2 regions of the Paenibacillus sp. B01 genome follow, and region 2 is predicted to be linked to the other one. Evidence: predicted binding sites of a transcription regulator. Region 2 holds the regulator's gene; the other holds the start of a gene.
What was found. The regulator CtsR, encoded in region 2, represses protease genes until heat stress. The targets are predictions, from matches to a motif close to ATGGTCAATAAAGGTCAAACA.
Positions count from the first base shown of each region.

Region 1 (4,411 bases), 350 kb from region 2:
CTTCAACGCGAAGCGCTCGGCCCTGCCCCTGTCAGGCGCAGAGCCCGCTTCGCCTTCATTCACGGTCGCGGTTGCGACGCGGATCGCCGGTCTAGTCTGCCATCGCGGCGATCTCCAGCGCGGCCGCCTCGTCGGTCACGAGCACATCCTCGTGGCCGAAGCGCAGCACCGCCGCGATCGCTTCGGCCTTGGACCTGCCGCCGGCGACGGCGATGACAACCTCGGTCGTCATGATGTCCTCGAGCCGGATGCCGGCGGTCGGCATCTTGTGCACGACGGATCCGGCCCGGTCGAAGTAGTAGCCCCACGCCTCGGCGAGCGCCCCCTCCTGGCGGAGCTCCTCGACGACATCCGATTCCACTCGCCGTCGCCGCGCCATCGTCATCGCGTCGCCGATGCCGTGGATGACGATGCGGGCTCCGCGGATGACGCCGACGACCTCTTTGACGCCGGGCTCGTGCATGAGGCTCGTATAGGCCTCCTCGCTCAGATGGTCCGGCACATGCAGCATCCGGTACTGGGCGCCGGTGCGCTTGGCCATCGCCGAGACGATCGTGCTCGCCTGGTACTCCAGGCTCTCTCCGAGCCCGCCCCTGGCCGGCACGAACAGATTGCTCGGATGCGGGACGGGGGCGTTAAGATGGCTCGCCACCTGTGCGAGCGTGGAGCCGCCGGTGACGGCGACGACGTCGCCCTCCCGCAGCTGTCCCAGCAGGGCGGACGCCCCGGCGCGTCCGAGCTCCCGCTTCGTGCTGGCGGAGTGGTCGGAGTCGCCCGGCACGATGACGACCTTGCTCAGGCCGAAGCGCGTCCGCAGCTGCTCCTCCAGGTTGGACAGGCCGAGCAGTCCGCTCAGCACCGGCTCCATCTCCTCGAGCAGGCGCCGGCCGCTCTGGCTGACGCGCATGCCGGAGGCGTTGATCTCTAGGAAGCCCTGCTCCTTGAGGAAGTCGGTCTCGGCCCGAAGCACCCGCTCGGTCATGCCGAGCGCCGAAGCGAGCGAGCGGCGGCCGATCATGTCCGCCACGAGCACCTGATGGAGAATCCCATAGCGGAGACGGACCGTCTCCAGCAGATCGGGCACCAGCTGACGCTGCAAATCAATAAGGCTGCGCATGAGCGCTCCAACTCCACTCGTTAGCTATCCGTACGGGACAATTAATGTCCCAGCTATTCAATAAACGTCCCACAACCTCATTGTACTCCTTCTGCCGAGGACCCGCAAGGGACCTTTACCCGATGAAAACGGTTGCCGACACGCCTTTCGACCTAAATGTTTTCCAGCAGCAGCAGGGAAACGGAGCCCTCCGGAAGCCGGACAGGTTAGTGTTGCTTTTTCTGGCAGGCTGTTATACAATCTTAGACGTTACGCTTTTCAAGCATACATGCGCCCGTGGTCCAATGGATATGACGTAGGCCTCCGGAGCCTGAGATCTAGGTTCGATTCCTAGCGGGCGCGCCAATCATTCACATCATGCTTTTCCGATACATGGGATCGCGTCCCTCCAGGGCGCGATCCTTTTTTGTTTTTGCAAGCCTCGTTTAAGAGGCGCCCGAGCCGGTTAAAATGGGCTATTGAACCGGCTTGGCGAAGCCGTCTCCGACCTCTTTGACCAAATTTGACTTTAACAATCGATTCTCGTAGAATGAAAAAAGCACCTGCAGTGACAACCTTAATGAGGATATAAGGAGGGACTTGCACATGAACATGAACTACGTGCCTATGGTCATCGAGCAGAGCAACCGCGGCGAGCGCGCCTACGACATCTACTCGAGGCTGCTCAAGGACCGCATCATCTTCCTCGGTACCGGCATCAACGACATGGTCGCCAACTCCGTCATCGCCCAGCTGCTGTTCCTCGCCGCCGACGATCCGGAGAAGGACATCTCCATTTACATCAACAGCCCCGGCGGCTCCATCACGTCCGGCATGGCGATTTACGACACGATGCAGTTCATCAAGCCTGACGTCTCGACGATCTGCGTCGGCATGGCCGCCTCGATGGGCGCGTTCCTGCTGGCCGCGGGCGCCAAGGGCAAGCGCTACGCGCTGCCGAACAGCGAGGTCATGATCCATCAGCCGCTCGGCGGAGCCGAAGGCCAGGCCAGCGACATCGAGATCCGCGCGCGCCGCATCCTCCAGATGCGCGACAAGCTCAACCATATTCTCGCCGAGCGTTCCGGTCAGCCGCTGGAGCGCATTGAGAAGGACACCGACCGCGACTACTTCATGAGCGCGGACGCCGCCCGCGAGTACGGCCTCGTCGACAAGGTCATCGAGAAGCTGTAAGCCAGGCTGCGACAGGCAAAGCGCCGCCCTTCCGAATCGGAAGGGGCGGCGCTTTGCGTTTCGACGCTCTCGCGGCCGTCGCGGGCACGCGCGCAGGCCATCCTGCGCGGCGCTGCGGCTGCCGCGGCAGACCGGGGCTGGCCGAGAGCTATGCTACTTCAGCTGGTACACGACGGTCAGCTGGCCTTGCACGTCGACCTGGCCCGGCTCGACGGAGGTCGAAGCGCTGTCGCTGGCAGCCATGGCCTTCATCTGCGCCATCTCGCGGTACACCGGCACGGCCTGCGCGCCGTTCTCGGTGATGTTCACGACCGGACCGAGCGAGCGGCCCGCAGCGGCGGCAAGCGCCTCCGCCTTGACGCGCGCGTTGTCGAGCGCTTTTTTGAGCGCGTCGTTCGTATACGCGTCCGTCTTTTCCGTGCCGAAGGAGACGCCGCTGATCTGGTTCGCGCCCGCGCTTCCGAGGCTGTCGAGCAGCTCCCCGGTCTTGTCGATGCTGCGCCAGGAGATGCTCAGCTCATGCGTGGCCGTATAGCCGGTCAGCACCTGGCCTTCCTTCTCGGTGTAGCGGTACTGCGGCTGCACGTAGTAGGACGTCGTCTTCAGATCCTTGTCCGCCAGACTGTAGGTTCCTTTAAGCATTTTGACGACCGCGTCGTACCGCTTGGCCGCTCCGGCCTGAGCCTCCTTCGCCGTCTTGGCCGTCACGTTCACGCCCGCTGTGACATACGCGATATCCGGCGCCACCGACAGCTTGCCTACGCCTTGCACTGCGATCGTGTTCTCCATCGCCGCTCCTTGCTCCGCCGCATAGACGGGCTTTGATCCCGAGTCCAGCACGCCGGCTCCGTTCAGAGCCAGCAGCGATCCTGCCGTCAGCGAGGCCGCCAGCAGCAGCACCTTGCCTTGACTTGCCAGCTTGCCGAATCCTTGTTTGCTTCCCATACCTGTTCGCCTCCGTTTCGGTTTGTCCTTTGAAACGCTCGCCCGCCTGAAAATGTTGCACATGCAGGTTAGGATTCCCAACGGGGGCTTCGGCCAATGGCCAAAACGCAAAAAAAGCCCCCGGATCGGGAGCCTCGGGAGCCGCAGCGAATCAAGCTTGGGGACCGGCAGGCCGAGACCTACTGGTTCTCCAGCTCTTCCTTGCTGACGAGCGATACTAAAGCGTTTACAGCCTGCTCGGCGTCCGAACCTTCGGCACTGATGTGAACTTCGGTGCCGGAGCTGATGGCAAGGCTCATGATGCCCATGATGGACTTGGCGTTCACTTTTTTCTCGTCCTTCTCGACAAAGATCTCGGAGGAGAATTTATTCGCTTCCTGGACGAAGAGCGCGGCCGGTCTTGCGTGAAGACCCGTCTTCAGTCTCACGACTACGGGTTGTCTTGTCATGAACTCTATACCCCCTAATCCTAATTCATTGCTGCATGGCCGCCGGAAGGCGAACGTGAGGCATGCTCTTGCAAAGGGCCGCCGGGTGGAACGGACCTTACCTTGCGTGACAATTGCTTTCATTATACCATCGGCCGGCGCAACATGAAAGTTCAGCTTCCCCGGATTTTTTCGGCGAGCTCGTCGATCTTGCGCAATCGGTGGTTGACCCCGGACTTGCTGACGGAGCCCTTGAGCATCTCGCCGACTTCCTTGAGGTTCATGTCAGGATGCTGCAGCCGGATCTCCGCCACCTCCCGCAGCTTCTCGGGCAGGTTCTCGAGGCCGAGCTCCTTTTGCAGCAGCCGGATGTTGTCGATCTGGCGCACGGCCGCGCCGATCGTCTTGTTGAGATTGGCCGTCTCGCAGTTGACGATCCGGTTCACCGAGTTGCGCATGTCGCGCATGATGCGGACATCCTCGAACTTGAACAGCGCCTGATGCGCGCCGATGATGTTCAGCAGCTCGATGATCTTCTCGCCTTCCTTGATGTAAAAGACGAAGCCCTTCTTGCGCTCGATGCAGCGGGCGTTGAGGCCGAACTTGTTGGCGAGCGTGACGAGCGCGGAGCAGTGCTCCTCGTACATGCAGGCGATCTCCAGATGGTAGGACGAGCCCTCCGGATTGTTGACCGAGCCGCCGGCGAGGAACGCGCCGCGCATGTAGGCTCGCTTGCAGCATGGCTTGC
Region 1 covers NZ_CP045802.1:313,921-318,331, reverse strand. Annotated here, with positions in the region: gene GE073_RS01450 (sugar-binding transcriptional regulator) at 92-1,117, opposite strand; tRNA gene GE073_RS01445 (tRNA-Arg) at 1,388-1,462, shown strand; gene clpP (ATP-dependent Clp endopeptidase proteolytic subunit ClpP) at 1,709-2,290, shown strand; gene GE073_RS01435 (SIMPL domain-containing protein) at 2,444-3,235, opposite strand; gene GE073_RS01430 (HPr family phosphocarrier protein) at 3,415-3,684, opposite strand; gene whiA (DNA-binding protein WhiA) at 3,837-4,411, opposite strand, start outside.
Region 1: a site for CtsR is predicted at 1,607-1,627, ahead of clpP (ATP-dependent Clp endopeptidase proteolytic subunit ClpP). Genes of this name have one in related genera too.

Region 2 (4,411 bases):
GAGCGAGCTGTCGATCGGAGACCGATACGAGGACGTGCCGCCGGAAAAGCTGGAGCAGGCGCTGTCGCTGCTCGATCGGCTGTTCCGGGAGGCCGGCTGCGAGGCTTCGGAGTCCAATTAACAGATGCGGGCTGCGCGGCGGGCTCCGAGTCGAAGGAACGGGCGACATGCCGTGTCCGGCGTGACCGGACACATATAGGCAGCGAAACGCAAGAGCCATATTCAGATGAGGCTCGTCGTAAGGAAGAACATGGACCAAAAAAGGAGGAGCGAGCATGGAAATTCGCAAGCTGCGTCCGGACGAAATGGACGAGCATCTGAAGCTGAGCCAGTACGCCTTTCAATACGTCATGTCGCCGGAGGAGCTGGAGCGGGCGCATCGGACAAGAAAGCCTGAGCAGCTGTGGGTAGCGGTCGAGGAAGGGCGGATCCGCTCGCAAGTGCTTGTCCTGCCCTTGACGGCATACGTGCAGGGACGCAAGTTCGCCATGGGCGGAGTGGCGGCCGTCGCGAGCTGGCCGGAGGAGCGCCGGAAGGGCCATATCGCGCAGCTGCTGCGCCGTTCGCTGGAAGAGATGAAGGAGCGGGGGCAGACGCTGTCCATGCTCGCTCCGTTCAGCATCGGGTTCTATCGGCGCTTCGGCTGGGAGCTGTGCGCCGATCGGATCCGGTTCACGATCCCGAGGGACAAGCTGCCTCCGCGCAAGCTCACGCCGGGCTTTATCGAGCGGGTCGATCCGGCTCAGCCGGACATCCGGCAGTCTTTGCAGGAGCTTTACGAGGAGTATGCCTCCGGCTTTCAGATCGCGCTCTCCCGGGAGTCCGACTGGTGGGACGACTCGGTGCTGCGGCGCAAGTCGGGACATGCGGCGATTTACCGCTCCGAAGGCGGGGCGGCCGAAGGCTATGCGCTGTACCAGGTCAAGGAGCGCAAGCTGACCGTACATGAGCTTGTCTACTTGAGCGAGGAAGCGAGAGAAGGGCTTTGGACTTTTTTCGGCCAGCATGACTCGATGATCGACCAAGTCCAGTTCGAAAGCTACAAAGGAGACCCGCTGCCGTTCCTGCTGCCGGATCCGCGCATCGAGCAAGCCGTGCAACCCTACTTCATGGCGCGGATCGTCGATGCGGAGGCGTTCATCGAAGCGTATCCGTTCCTGCCGGGACCGGCAAGATCGTGGACGATGATCGTGGAGGATGAGCATGCGCCATGGAACGACGGCAGCTGGGAGCTGGCGGTCGACGAGCGGGGAAAAGGCTCGCTGCGCAAGCTCTCCGGACAGTCGGCGGACAACGGGGCGCCATTTGCCGAGAGCGCTGCGGCAGCCGCGCTGAGCGGCGGCATCGGCAGCTGGACGGCGCTGTTCACCGGCTACGCCGGGCCGCGGGAGCTCTTGGCGGCGGGCGGCCTGACGGGGCCGGCGGCGGAGCTGAAGGCTTTGGCCGAGCGCATGGAGCCGCGCATGCCGAATTTGATGGACTTTTTCTAGGTATAAAGAGGAACGACTTGTCCCAAGCTGGTAAAAGGCATGGGACAAGCCGGTTTTCCGCAGTAAGGCTTCCTTGCCTGGAGCGCTTGACGTTTCAGGAAAAAAGCGTATAATTAAGTCATAAGTCAAAGAAAGTCAAAGTCAGTTGCGGCGCCCCGCCTTTCCGGATCAGCTTCCGGCGAGCCAGCGGAGCTTTCTCGTACCAGCGGATGTTTCGTCACGCTTTCAGGGGAATGCTACAGGGATGCAATTCGGGCATTGGCTTTTTGGCTTACCGCCATTTTTCATCGTACAGGTGCCAGCATAGGGAGGTTGGTGATATGCGAAATATTTCCGATGCCCTGGAGCAGCACTTGAAGCTGCTGCTGCAGGAAAGTCCCGACGGCGCGGTCGAGATCCAGCGCAACGAGCTTGCGGACCGGTTTTCCTGCGTGCCGTCCCAGATCAATTACGTCATCAGCACGCGCTTCACGCTCGAAAAGGGCTATCTCGTCGAGAGCAAGCGAGGAGGCGGAGGCTATATCCGCATCCAGCGCATCGAGCTGCCGGCGATGAAGGCGATTCATGGCCATATCCATCATACGATCGGCTCGCAGGTCGACCAAAACGCGGCAGACGGCCTGATCTACCAGCTGGAGGAAGCGACGATCATCTCGAGGCGCGAGGGCAATCTGCTGCGGGCGGCCGTCTGCAGAGAGACGATCGCCGTCAAGCTGCCGCAGCGCGACGAGCTGCGGGCCCGGCTGCTGAAGGCGATGCTGATCTCGCTTTTGGGTAAGGAATAGGGAGCGCAAGGAGGGGATGACGGCATGCTTTGTCAGGAATGCGGCAAAAGGCCGGCTACGCTTCATTTTACGAAAATCATCAACGGCGACAAGAACGAGTTCCATATTTGCGAATCCTGCGCCCGCGAGCGGGGAGAAGGGCTGCCCGGATCGCCGAACGGCTTTTCGATCCATAGCCTGCTGTCGGGGCTGATGGACTTCGATCCCGCCGGCAAAGGCAGCCTGCAGGGGCAGACTCCCGCTCCGCCGCCCCGCTGCGAGGAGTGCGGCTTGACCTATCCGCAGTTCAAGAAGCTCGGACGCTTCGGCTGCAGCTCGTGCTACAATCATTTCGGAGATCGGCTCGATCCGCTGTTCAAGCGGGTGCACGGCAGCACGGCGCATGTGGGCAAGATTCCGCAGCGCTCGGGCGGACGGATCAAGACCCGGCGCGAAATCGACCGGCTGCGGCAGGAGATGCAGAGCTCGATCCAGAATGAAGAATTCGAGACGGCGGCCAAGCTCCGGGACGAGATTCGACTGCTGGAGAAGCAGCTGCAGAGCGCCGAGCCCGGCTGAGCGCATGGAGCAGAGGCGGATTCGATCTCGAATCCGCGAAGTCGAGAGGAGGATGGGATGTGGCAGCAGGCCGCTTTGCGCAAAACGCGCTGAGTGAATGGATGAAGGGCGAAGGCCCGGACTCCGATATCGTTTTCAGCAGCAGGGTGCGGGTGGCTCGCAACCTGAAGGGCTTTCCATTCCCGATCCTGGCTACGGGCCAGCATGCGGCGGAGGTCAAGAACAAGCTGATCGCCGTCGCCAAGGAAGGAAAGCTCGATGCCGTCGGCACGTTCGAGACGGTCGATCTGGCCGAGCTGAGCGAGCTGGAGCGCCGCGTGCTGGTGGAGAAGCATCTGATCAGCCCGGCGCTCGCCGGCGAGTCGAGAGCGGGAGCCGTCGTCGTCAGCGACAACGAGGCGATCAGCATCATGATTAACGAAGAAGACCATCTTCGCATTCAATGTCTATATCCGGGCTTCCAGGTGCAGGAGGCGTGGCGGCTTGCCAGCCGGATCGACGACATCTATGAAGAGGCAACGGAATATGCTTTCGACGAGAAGCGCGGCTTCTTGACGAGTTGTCCGACGAACGTCGGCACGGGCATCCGGGCGTCGGTCATGATGCATCTGCCGGCGCTCGTCATGACCCAGCAGATCAACCGCATTCTGTCGGCGATCACGCAGGTCGGCTTGGCGGTAAGGGGGCTGTACGGCGAAGGCAGCGAGGCGCTGGGCAACTTGTTCCAGATCTCGAATCAGATCACGCTCGGCCAGTCCGAGGACGAGATCATCGACAACCTGCACGGCGTCGTGCGTCAGATCATCGAGCATGAAAAGGCGGCGAGGCAGCGGCTGCTGCAGGAATCCAGGCTCCGCCTGGAGGACCGCGTGAAGCGCTCCTACGGCATCCTGTCGCATGCCGCGATCATGGATTCCAAGGAGTCCGCGCAGCGGCTGTCCGACGTGCGGCTCGGCATCGACCTGGGACTGATTGGCCACGTATCCCCGCAGGTTATGAATGAGTTGATGGTCATGACGCAGCCGGGCTTCCTGCAGCAGGCATTCGAGGAGAAAATGAATACGGAGCAGCGGGACATGCGGCGCGCGGAGCTTATCCGCGGGCAGCTGGCATCCCGATCCCAAGACGGAGGTGCTTACGAATGATGTTTGGACGATTCACGGAACGCGCGCAGAAGGTGCTGGCACTGGCCCAGGAAGAGGCGGTGCGGCTTGGACATAACAATATCGGCACGGAGCACATCCTGCTCGGCCTGATCCGCGAGGGCGAGGGCATCGCCGCCAAGGCGCTGATCGCGCTCGGCCTTGGTCTCGAGAAGATCCAGGACGAGGTGGAGTCGCTCATCGGACGCGGCCAGGAGCAGCCGAGCAACATCGCTTATACGCCGCGCGCCAAAAAGGTCATCGAGCTGTCGATGGACGAAGCCCGCAAGCTCGGCCATACGTACGTCGGCACGGAGCATATCCTGCTCGGCTTGATCCGCGAGGGCGAGGGCGTCGCCGCCCGCGTGCTGAACAACCTCGGCATCAGCCTCAACAAGGCGCGCCAGCAGGTGCTGCAGCTGCTCGGCAGCAGCGA
Region 2 covers NZ_CP045802.1:667,880-672,290, forward strand. Annotated here, with positions in the region: gene GE073_RS02845 (threonine aldolase family protein) at 1-121, shown strand, start outside; gene eis (GNAT family N-acetyltransferase) at 276-1,490, shown strand; gene GE073_RS02855 (CtsR family transcriptional regulator) at 1,811-2,275, shown strand; gene GE073_RS02860 (protein-arginine kinase activator protein McsA) at 2,300-2,833, shown strand; gene GE073_RS02865 (protein-arginine kinase McsB) at 2,893-3,978, shown strand; gene clpC (ATP-dependent protease ATP-binding subunit ClpC) at 3,975-4,411, shown strand, end outside.